DNA from 3 places in the Rahnella sp. PCH160 genome. Region 2 is predicted to be linked to each of the others. Evidence: riboswitches for the same ligand, from Rfam matches in the RefSeq annotation. Region 2 holds a riboswitch; each other region holds the start of a gene.

What was found. A riboswitch is a leader RNA that binds a small molecule or an ion and turns the genes downstream of it on or off. The one in region 2 is predicted to bind thiamine pyrophosphate.
Region 1: linked by a shared signal. The riboswitch ahead of thiC (phosphomethylpyrimidine synthase ThiC) and the one ahead of thiB (thiamine ABC transporter substrate binding subunit) in region 2 are both predicted to bind thiamine pyrophosphate.
Region 3: linked by a shared signal. The riboswitch ahead of thiM (hydroxyethylthiazole kinase) and the one ahead of thiB (thiamine ABC transporter substrate binding subunit) in region 2 are both predicted to bind thiamine pyrophosphate.

What each region holds. Positions count from the first base shown of each region.
Region 1 covers NZ_JBLOGT010000001.1:1,295,419-1,298,697, forward strand. Annotated here, with positions in the region: gene thiC (phosphomethylpyrimidine synthase ThiC) at 1-1,578, opposite strand, end outside; TPP riboswitch at 1,723-1,849, opposite strand; gene rsd (sigma D regulator) at 1,930-2,439, opposite strand; gene nudC (NAD(+) diphosphatase) at 2,538-3,279, shown strand, end outside.
Region 2 covers NZ_JBLOGT010000001.1:275,688-278,966, forward strand. Annotated here, with positions in the region: gene sgrR (HTH-type transcriptional regulator SgrR) at 1-1,108, shown strand, start outside; TPP riboswitch at 1,149-1,264, shown strand; gene thiB (thiamine ABC transporter substrate binding subunit) at 1,308-2,291, shown strand; gene thiP (thiamine/thiamine pyrophosphate ABC transporter permease ThiP) at 2,267-3,279, shown strand, end outside.
Region 3 covers NZ_JBLOGT010000001.1:2,153,251-2,156,529, reverse strand. Annotated here, with positions in the region: gene ACM5QY_RS10085 (hypothetical protein) at 1-352, shown strand, start outside; gene thiD (bifunctional hydroxymethylpyrimidine kinase/phosphomethylpyrimidine kinase) at 359-1,159, opposite strand; gene thiM (hydroxyethylthiazole kinase) at 1,159-1,965, opposite strand; TPP riboswitch at 2,000-2,101, opposite strand; gene ACM5QY_RS10070 (glycosyltransferase family 9 protein) at 2,407-3,279, shown strand, end outside.

The DNA of each region.
Region 1 (3,279 bases), 1.0 Mb from region 2:
GTAGGTAATCAAACCCTGTTTAACGTCTTCTTTGTTCGGCAGGCCAAGATGCTCTTTTGGCGTGACGTAACACAGCATGGCGCAACCGAACCAGCCAATCATCGCCGCGCCAATCCCGGACGTGAAGTGATCGTAACCGGGTGCAATGTCGGTCGTCAGTGGCCCGAGCGTATAGAACGGCGCTTCATGGCAATGCTCGAGTTCTTCGGTCATATTGCGGCGGATCATTTGCATCGGCACATGCCCCGGCCCTTCAATCATCACCTGTACGTCATATTCCCAGGCGATTTTCGTCAGCTCGCCCAGCGTATGCAATTCTGCGAACTGCGCTTCGTCGTTTGCATCCTGAATTGAGCCCGGACGCAGGCCGTCGCCCAGCGAAAGCGAGACATCGTAGGCGGCGCAGATTTCGCAGATCTCACGGAAATTCTCATACAGAAAGCTTTCGCGATGATGCGACAGGCACCATTTCGCCATGATTGAGCCGCCGCGCGAAACAATGCCGGTCAGGCGTTTGGCGGTCATCGGTACGTAACGCAGCAGCACGCCTGCGTGTATGGTGAAGTAATCCACGCCTTGCTCGGCCTGTTCCAGCAGGGTATCGCGGAACATTTCCCAGTTCAGGTTTTCGGCAATGCCGTTCACTTTTTCCAGAGCCTGATAAATCGGAACGGTGCCAATCGGAACCGGGCTGTTACGCAGGATCCATTCGCGGGTTTCGTGGATATAGCGGCCGGTGGAGAGATCCATCACGGTATCCGCGCCCCAGCGTGTCGACCACACCAGCTTTTCAACTTCTTCTTCGATGGAGGACGTCACCGCTGAGTTACCGATATTGGCATTCACCTTCACCAGAAAATTGCGGCCAATGATCATCGGCTCGGATTCAGGGTGGTTGATATTGGCGGGGATAATCGCGCGACCGGCGGCGACTTCCTGGCGCACAAATTCCGCAGTGATATTGGCGGGCAGGTGCGCTCCGAAGCTTTCGCCGGGATGTTGCTGGCGCAGAACTTCTCCGCGGATCCGCTCACGCCCCATATTTTCACGGATGGCGATGAATTCCATCTCAGGAGTAATCATGCCCCGGCGCGCATAATGTAACTGCGTGACATTTTTACCGGCAAGGGCTTTTCGCGGGCGCGGCAGATGCTCGAACCGCAAATGATCCAGTCCTTCATCGGCCAGACGCTGCTGAGTAAAACCGGAGCTGACCTGTGGAAGTTCTTCGGTATCGGCGCGTCCGGTTATCCAGCGGGCGCGCAATTTTTCCAGACCGGTATGCACGTCGATAGTTGCAGACGGATCGCCATACGGCCCGGCGGTGTCATAAACCGGAATCGCTTCGTTTTCTTCAAACTGCGGATTGTCTTTTCCGCCGCCGATCAGCGTCGGGCTGAGCTGGATTTCCCGCATAGGGACACGAATATCAGCGTGGTTGCCCTGGAGATAGATACGTCGGGAATTGGGAAAGGCTTCGCCTTGCAGGCTGTCGATAAACGACTGTGCCTGTGCGCGTTGTTCGCGGCGGTTAGCGGGCTTTTTTTCGGATGTAACGGGTTTCTGGGTACTCGACATAGCAAATTCCTTGTGTTGTTTTCACGGCAAAAGCGTGACAGAACGTAATGGAAAATTGCTTGTCTGGAGGTTTACGGCAGGAGTAAAAATGGGCGGTTGAACGCTGGCGGCCGTATGCAGGCTGATGCCAAATCGCGCTAAACGCATAACATTACTCTTGTTCCCTTCGCGGGTACTAACCCGATCAGGTTCCGCGGATCCCGAATTAACGGTCTCAGCCTGGCATCATCTCCGCGAGGAAATTTTGCACGAGGCACTCCGACAAGAAGCCTCAATATAGGAGGCCGTTTTAAAAACTACAACCCTGAGCAGGGTTTTTATTGTGGCAACGTGTTGTGCAGACGTAACACGTTACGCGGGTTTGGCGAGATGCTCTTCGTTTGCAGAAGGTAATTCTTTGCGACTTTCCGGATCAAAGGCCAGAATGATCAGTTGATCCTCGAGCTGAAAACGCGCATCCAACGCTTCACCCACATCAGATAATGCATAATGAAATGCGAAAGCATTGTCATCATCAATATCATTTTCGGTGTAACTGTCATGGAAAGCCATGATAGCTTCAGTATTGAGCTCGAGTGCGGGGTATATTTTCGCAGCCTGTAATTTTATCTCTGCACCTTCCACTTCATCAATGATCCGCTGATAAAGGTGGAAATGGCCGGCGGACAGATAATCCACCAGGTTATGGCAAAAGTTGTCCAACGCTTTTTCATTCAGCGGTGTATGTTTTTCTTTATTGGGTTTCAGGCCGACCAGTGTGCAGTAAGACACCAGCAGTTCTTTGCGTGCGTGCAGCCATTGATCCACTAACTCATTACTGCCACCAACGCGTTGGGTCAGTCTTTCCAGACGATTTAGCATGGTTGACTCCGTGAGCGAGAAAAAAGTAACCAAAGGTTACTAATATGTAAATATCAACCCCAGATTGTCAGTCTCGTCGAGGTTATGCAACAACAATTATGGAATTACAGATTACAGAACAACATACCGGCTGGTGGGTGATCAGCTATGAAGGCAAGCTGTGGCTGCCTGAAGGTGAACTGCCGTTTGGCAGCGCTGAAAAGTTTGCGCTGACAGGCAAAATTGGGCGTCAGATTGGCGAGTGGCAGGGCGAGCCGGTGTGGATGGTGCGTCAGGCGATGCACCATCACATGGTGTCCGCGCGGCAGATGCTCGATCAGGAACGCGGGCTATTCCAACTGGTCGGGCGCGGCGTGCAACTGTCGGAATTTTACCGTTCGCACAAATTCTGCGGCTACTGCGGGCATGAAATGCAGGTCAGTAAAACGGAATGGGCTGCGCTGTGCGGGAACTGTCGTGAACGGTATTATCCGCAAATCGCGCCCTGCATCATTGTCGCTATCCGCCGGGGTGATGAGATTTTGCTGGCGCAGCATGTTCGTCACCGTAATGGTATTCACACGGTACTGGCCGGTTTCGTTGAAGTCGGCGAAACCCTCGAAGAAACCGTGGCGCGTGAGGTCATGGAGGAGAGCAATATCCGCGTGAAAAACGTCCGGTACGTCAGCTCTCAGCCTTGGCCGTTCCCGAATTCGCTGATGATGGCGTTTATGGCCGACTATGACAGCGGTGACATCGTGCACGATCCGAAAGAGCTGCTCAGCGCGGGCTGGTATCGCTTTGATCAGCTGCCACAGTTGCCGCCGCCGGGAACCATCGCCCGCCGGTTGATTGAAGATA
Region 2 (3,279 bases):
GGCGATTCATTTTCATCATGGTCGCGAGCTGGAAATGGCGGATATCATCGCCACTTTTACCCGCCTGATGCATTCACACCGGCTGTTCAGTAATCTCGCGTCTGTGACATCGCCGACGCCCAATGTCATCGACATCCATCTGAACGCGCCCGATCGCTGGCTGCCGTGGCTGTTAGGCAATATTCACGCCACGATCCTGCCGCAGGAATGGGAGTCCTTGCCGGATTTCGCCCGCCATCCGGTGGGCACGGGCCCGTATGCCGTGGTGCGAAACCAGAAAACCCAGTTGCGGATCCGCGCGTTTGACGAATATTTTGGATTCCGGGCGCTGATCGACGAGGTCAATATCTGGGTTTTACCGGAACTCTCTGAAGAACTGGTACATTCCGGCGTCCAGCTTCAGGCCGATGAATCCGGCAAAAGTGAGCTTGAAAGCCGCCTTGAAGAGGGCTGCTATTTCCTGATGTTCGACCAGCGCTCGGCCATCGGCCAGAAGGATGAAATACGGGCATGGCTGTGTGATTTACTGAGTCCGATTGCTTTACTGAATGCCGCAGAGCCAATCTATCAGCGCTACTGGTCGCCGGCATACGGCCTGTTGCCCCGCTGGCATCACAAGGCGCTTCAAACACGTCCGCCAAAACCCGAAAATCTGACGCAGATAACGCTGACGTTTTACAGCGAGCATTCTGAACATCACGCCATCTGTAACGCGCTGCGGCCAATACTGGCTTCGGAGGGGATCGAACTGATCATTCAGATCGTGGATTACGCCGTCTGGCACCGTGGCGATGCACACAGTGATCTGTGGCTCGGCAGCGCAAACTTCACATTGCCGTTGGAATTTTCCCTGTTTGCGACGTTCTTTGAACTGCCGCTGACGGCCTATTGCTTCCCGCAAACGATGGATGAAGACGCCGCGTTATGGCACGACGGTAAGCTGTCGATGGCACACTGGAGCGAGAAACAGGTCGCCACCCACCATATTCATCCGCTGTTCCATCACTGGCTGGTTTTGCAAGGCCAGCGCAGTATGCGCGGCGTGCGGATGAACACCCTCGGCTGGTTCGACTTCAAATCTGCCTGGTTCGCGCCCCCCGACAGCTAATCGGACTATCGCATTGCGCCGATAATCACTAGAATGACATCCGTTCTCAACGGGGTGCCTGCACTTGTTAACGCAAGTTTAAATATGGCTGAGACCTGATACCCGTCGAACCTGATCCGGTTAACCCCGGCGGAGGGATTTGAGACTGTGCAATGCTCACTCAAAATCCTTTGCCCCTTTTCTTTTTTGGAGCGCAAAGTTGAAAAAATTATTGTCCTGCCTGCTGTTACTTTCTGCACCTGCCTTTGCTGCAAAACCCGTTCTGACGGTGTACACCTACGATTCTTTCTCTGCCGACTGGGGCCCTGGCCCGGCAATCAAAAAAGCCTTTGAAGCACAATGCGGCTGCGAACTGAAATATGTCGCGCTGGAAGATGGCGTGTCGCTTCTGAACCGTCTGCGGATGGAAGGCAAAAATAGCAAAGCAGACGTTGTGCTCGGGCTGGATAACAACCTGTTGCAGGCCGCTGAGCAAACCGGTCTGTTTGCCAAAGCGCCGAAAACCGACGCAAAACTGACAGTGCCGGGCGGCTGGAATAACACGACGTTTGTGCCTTACGACTACGGCTATTTCGCGTTCGTGTATGACAAAAACAAACTGAAAAACCCGCCAAAAAGCCTCGATGAGCTGATCAACAGCGACCAGAAATGGAAAGTGATTTACGAAGATCCGCGCACCAGCACGCCGGGTCTTGGCCTGCTGCTGTGGATGCAAAAAGTCTATGGTGATAAAGCGCCGGAAGCGTGGCAAAAACTGGCGGCAAAAACCGTGACCGTCACTAAAGGCTGGAGCGAGGCTTACGGCCTTTTCCTCAAGGGCGAAAGCGATCTGGTGCTGAGCTACACCACCTCTCCGGCGTATCACATTGTCGAAGAGAAGAAAGACAATTATGCCGCCGCTGACTTTACCGAAGGCCATTACATGCAGGTGGAAGTCGCAGGTCAGTTGACCAGCAGCAAACAGCCGAAACTGGCTGAACAGTTCATGAAATTCGTCACCACCGAAGATTTCCAGAAAGTCATTCCGACCGGCAACTGGATGTATCCGGTGATCAGTACGCCATTGCCTGATGCCTTCAAACAGCTGACCGTACCGGCGAAATCCCTGCAATACAGCGCCCAGGATGTGGCTACTCACCGCAGCGAATGGATTCAGGCATGGCAGAACGCCGTCAGCCGTTGATCCCCCGCTGGCTTTGGCCGGGCGCGGTGGCGTCACTGGTGATGCTGCTGGTCGCCGCGCTGGCATTAGGCTCGTTGTGGCGTCATGCGCCACACATGAGCGGCGCGTCTGTGTGGCAGGATCCGTATCTCTGGCACGTCATCCGCTTCACCTTCTGGCAGGCGCTGCTTTCGGCGCTCTGCTCGATGCTGCCCGCCATTTTATTGGCCCGCGCCCTCTTCCGCCGCCGTTTTCCCGGCCGCCAGCTTTTATTACGCTTGTGCGCGATGACCCTGGTATTGCCGGTTTTAGTCGCGGTTTTCGGCATTCTCAGCGTGTACGGAAGACAGGGCTGGCTGGCGCAGATTTGCGGCTGGCTGGGCGTGGATTACCATTTTTCGCCGTATGGCTTACAGGGCATTTTGCTGGCGCACGTCTTTTTCAATCTGCCGATGGCGACCCGTCTTTTATTGCAGGCACTGGAAAATATCGCGGTTGAGCAGCGCCAGTTGGCGGCTCAGTTGGGGATGAACGCGTGGCAGCAGTTTCGCTTTGTCGAATGGCCCGCGCTGCGTCGCCAGATTTTCCCGGCGGCGGCGCTGATTTTTATGCTGTGTTTCGCCAGCTTTGCGACCGTCCTTTCCCTTGGCGGTGGCCCGCAGGCGACCACCATCGAACTGGCAATCTATCAGGCGCTGAGTTACGACTACGATTTAGGCCGCGCCGCCACACTGGCGCTGATCCAGCTATTTTGCTGTCTGGCACTGGTGCTGCTCAGCCAGAAACTCAGTCAGGCGCTGCCGGTCGGGCAAACGCATGCGCAGCGCTGGCGTAATCCGGACGATTCCCCGCTGCGCCGCATCACCGACGGCCTGCTGATTGGTCTGGCTTTGCTGCTGATCCTGCCACCACTGCTGGCGGTGATTTTCGATGGTGTGAATCGCGCCGCCATCAGTGTGCTGCAACAGCCCGCGCTGTGGCAGGCGTTATGGACGTCAGTCCGTATCGC
Region 3 (3,279 bases), 1.9 Mb from region 2:
AGAAATTACGGCACAGTCACTGCTGATGCAGGCAGAGTCAACGTGGTTCAGCGGTAAGAAGCTACAAAAAGACGGAGAATGCGAAGGCTTATGGCTGAATGAGCAGTTTATTGGCCGCCGCACCGGCGAGCAGGCTGCGCTGTTGCTGTCTTGGAAGGATGATGAAAATCAGGATATTGCCAGTTACCGGTTTGAACGGGTTTCAGCGGATAAAATTCGTGTGATGCTGCGCCCGCGCAAGGAAGAGAAGTTCTACCCGCTGAACCCGTTTGACGCCGTACATCTGCAACAGGCGCTGACGATGTTTCATCGGGCAGAAGAGGCGCTGAGCGAAACCCAGCGCCGCGCCTGACAGGTTTTACCACCAGCGGTGGAAATGATGCACCGGCCCGATGCCGTGACCGACTTCCAGTGAGTCGGCCTGCATCAGTGCCTGTTGCAAATAGTCTTTGGCTTCCCGCACGGTATCCGCCCAGTTATTGTGACGCGGACGCAATGCCGCCAGCGCCGCCGACAGCGTACAACCGGTGCCGTGCGTATGCCGGGTATTCACCCGCGGCGCAGTAAAACGCTCGCGTGAATCCGCCAAAAACAGCCAGTCCGGGCTTTCTTCATCACTCAGATGACCGCCCTTCATCAGCACCGCCCCGCATCCCATTGCCAGTAACGCTTCACCCTGTTCGCGCATTTCCGTTTCATTCACCGCCACCGGACATTCCAGCAAAGCAGCCGCTTCCGGCAGATTTGGGGTGATAATTGAAACCTGCGGGATGAGCAGACGTCGCACGGCATCGACGGCTTCCGGCAACAGCAGCGGATCGCCACTTTTGGCCAGCATCACGGTATCAAGCACCACAAACGGCGGCTGATAATACTTCAGCCTTTCTGCCACCGCGTCGACAATCTGGCTGTTCGACAGCATGCCAATTTTTGTGCTGTCGATTCGCACGTCACTGAACACGGAATCCAGCTGCGCGGCCACAAAATCCGGCCCGATGTTGTAAACAGACTGCACGCCAAGAGTGTTTTGCGCCACCAGCGCGGTGATCACGCTGGTGCCATACGCACCCAGCGCCGAGAAGGTTTTCAGATCTGCCTGGATCCCCGCGCCACCACTCGGGTCGGTGCCTGCGATGGTCAGTGCATTAATTCTTTTCATCACACGTTTTCCCCGGTCAGCCACTCTTCGCGCATTAAAAACAGGTTATCGAGAAACTCCGGCGTGAAACTGCCGGGCCCGTTTACTACAGCGCAGGCACGTTCTCCTGCGCAGGACATCACGCGACATGCCGCAGCAACGTTATCCAGACGCTCGCCGGGCAACGCCACAAATGCGGCAACGACGGCGGATAACGAACAGCCCGTGCCGACGATGCGGGTCATCATGGCGTGCCCGCCTGTCACCGAACAGCTATGCTCGCCGTCTGTGACGTAATCCGTTTCACCTGTAACAGCCACTACCGCCCCGGTTTCACGCGCCAGTTGTTGCGCGGCGGGTAATGCAGACAGGGAATCATCACCGCTGTCTACACCACGCCCGGACGCAGTCAGGCCACTGAGCGCGCGGATTTCAGAGGCGTTTCCGCGAATGGCGGCCGGGGTGAGGTTGATAAGTTCGAGGCAAAACTCAGTGCGCCAGCTCAGGCCGCCGACAGCGACCGGATCCAGCACCCAGGGTTTTCCGGCCTGATTGGCCGCGTGAATAGCGGCCAGCATCGCATCAGCATGAGGACGGGTCAGCGTGCCGACGTTAATCAGTAAGGCATCGGCAACTGCGCTGAATTGCGCAGCTTCGGCGGGATCAATCACCATCGCCGGTGAAGCGCCGAGCGCCAGCAGGACATTCGCCGTAAAAGATTGCACCACGTCGTTGGTCAGGCAATGAACCAGCGGCGCAGAGGCACGAAGTTGTTGCAAAGAAGCGGCGGCTAATGCGCCAGAAAAAACGGAAGGTCGGGTGTTCATGGTTCTCCCCACCGGCGCTGAAGAAGGCGGTATCGGGAGAGATACCTGACTTCCCTACGCTGGCATAATCCAGATCAGGTAATACGGGTAAAATCTCAGCCTTTCTTTTGCAAGAGCGGCACCCCGAGTCATTAGTAAATATATATTCTTTCATCAGCTTACGGGAAGTGGCTTGTTGACACAAGCTGAACTCATTCCGGTGTCGGTGCGTAGAAACAGGGTATTAATTAAATCGGAAACCCCTCACGGAATACTAACAATCTTTAACACAACCTTTTCATTATACCGACACTCAGCGTGGAACTATATTTTTTGGTTTAAGTCTACCTAACGGTAACTTTCATTATCTCTCTGTTACAGATTTCGTAATAGAATACCCGCATGATGAGAGTCGGAGATGAAATTGTAATCATGATGACAGTGTGTTTAATGAGGAAAGAAATGAAAATACTAATAATAAGACGGGAAAACATTGGTGATCTTATCCTGACGACCCCGCTTATTTCTATGCTGGCGAAAAATCATCATGTCGATATGCTGGTGAATTCTTACAACAAACAGGTTCTCGAAGGTAATCCCGGCGTCAGTAAAGTTCATCATTATACAAAACTACACCACGAAAATTCATACACTAAAAAGATAAAAGCCATTTTACGCCGTATTACTACCACCTTGACTATCTGGCGAGAAGGTTATGATGTTGCCATCGTGGCGGGGAACTGGAATAAAAGACCTTTGCAATGGGCGAGATTATCACGGGCCAAACGAATTATCGCCATAGGAAGTGATGCGCCAGACTCTGTCACCGATAAAATACCTTATATGAAAGATGGAATGCATATGGTCGAACAGATGGCTCAACTCGCCAGGCCTTTAAATTGTCATACCAAACCGGGGAAACTGGATTTATGGTTGACTAAATCTGAAATAGAATTCGCAGCTCACAAAATAAAAAACACTTACAATTTCCCGTTATATGGTTTACAGATCAGTTCCCGAAAAGAAAAACAACGTTGGTCTGTTGAAAATTATATTGAAATCGCTCACAGGTTGGCGCGTGATGAACCTTGCAAAATTATTCTTTTCTGGTCTCCCGGCTCAGCAGATAATCAGCGTCACCCCGGGGATGACGAGAAAGCGAAGTACATTATCAATGCCTGCAAAGATATTATTATGGTCCCGTTCAATACCGTGAATCTTCGTGAACTCATGGCCGGGATGTCTCTGTGCAATCAGATTATTACCAGCGATGGCGGCGCATTGCACATTGCTGCGGGCGTGGGAAAACCGGTTGTTGCGCTTTTTGGCAACAGC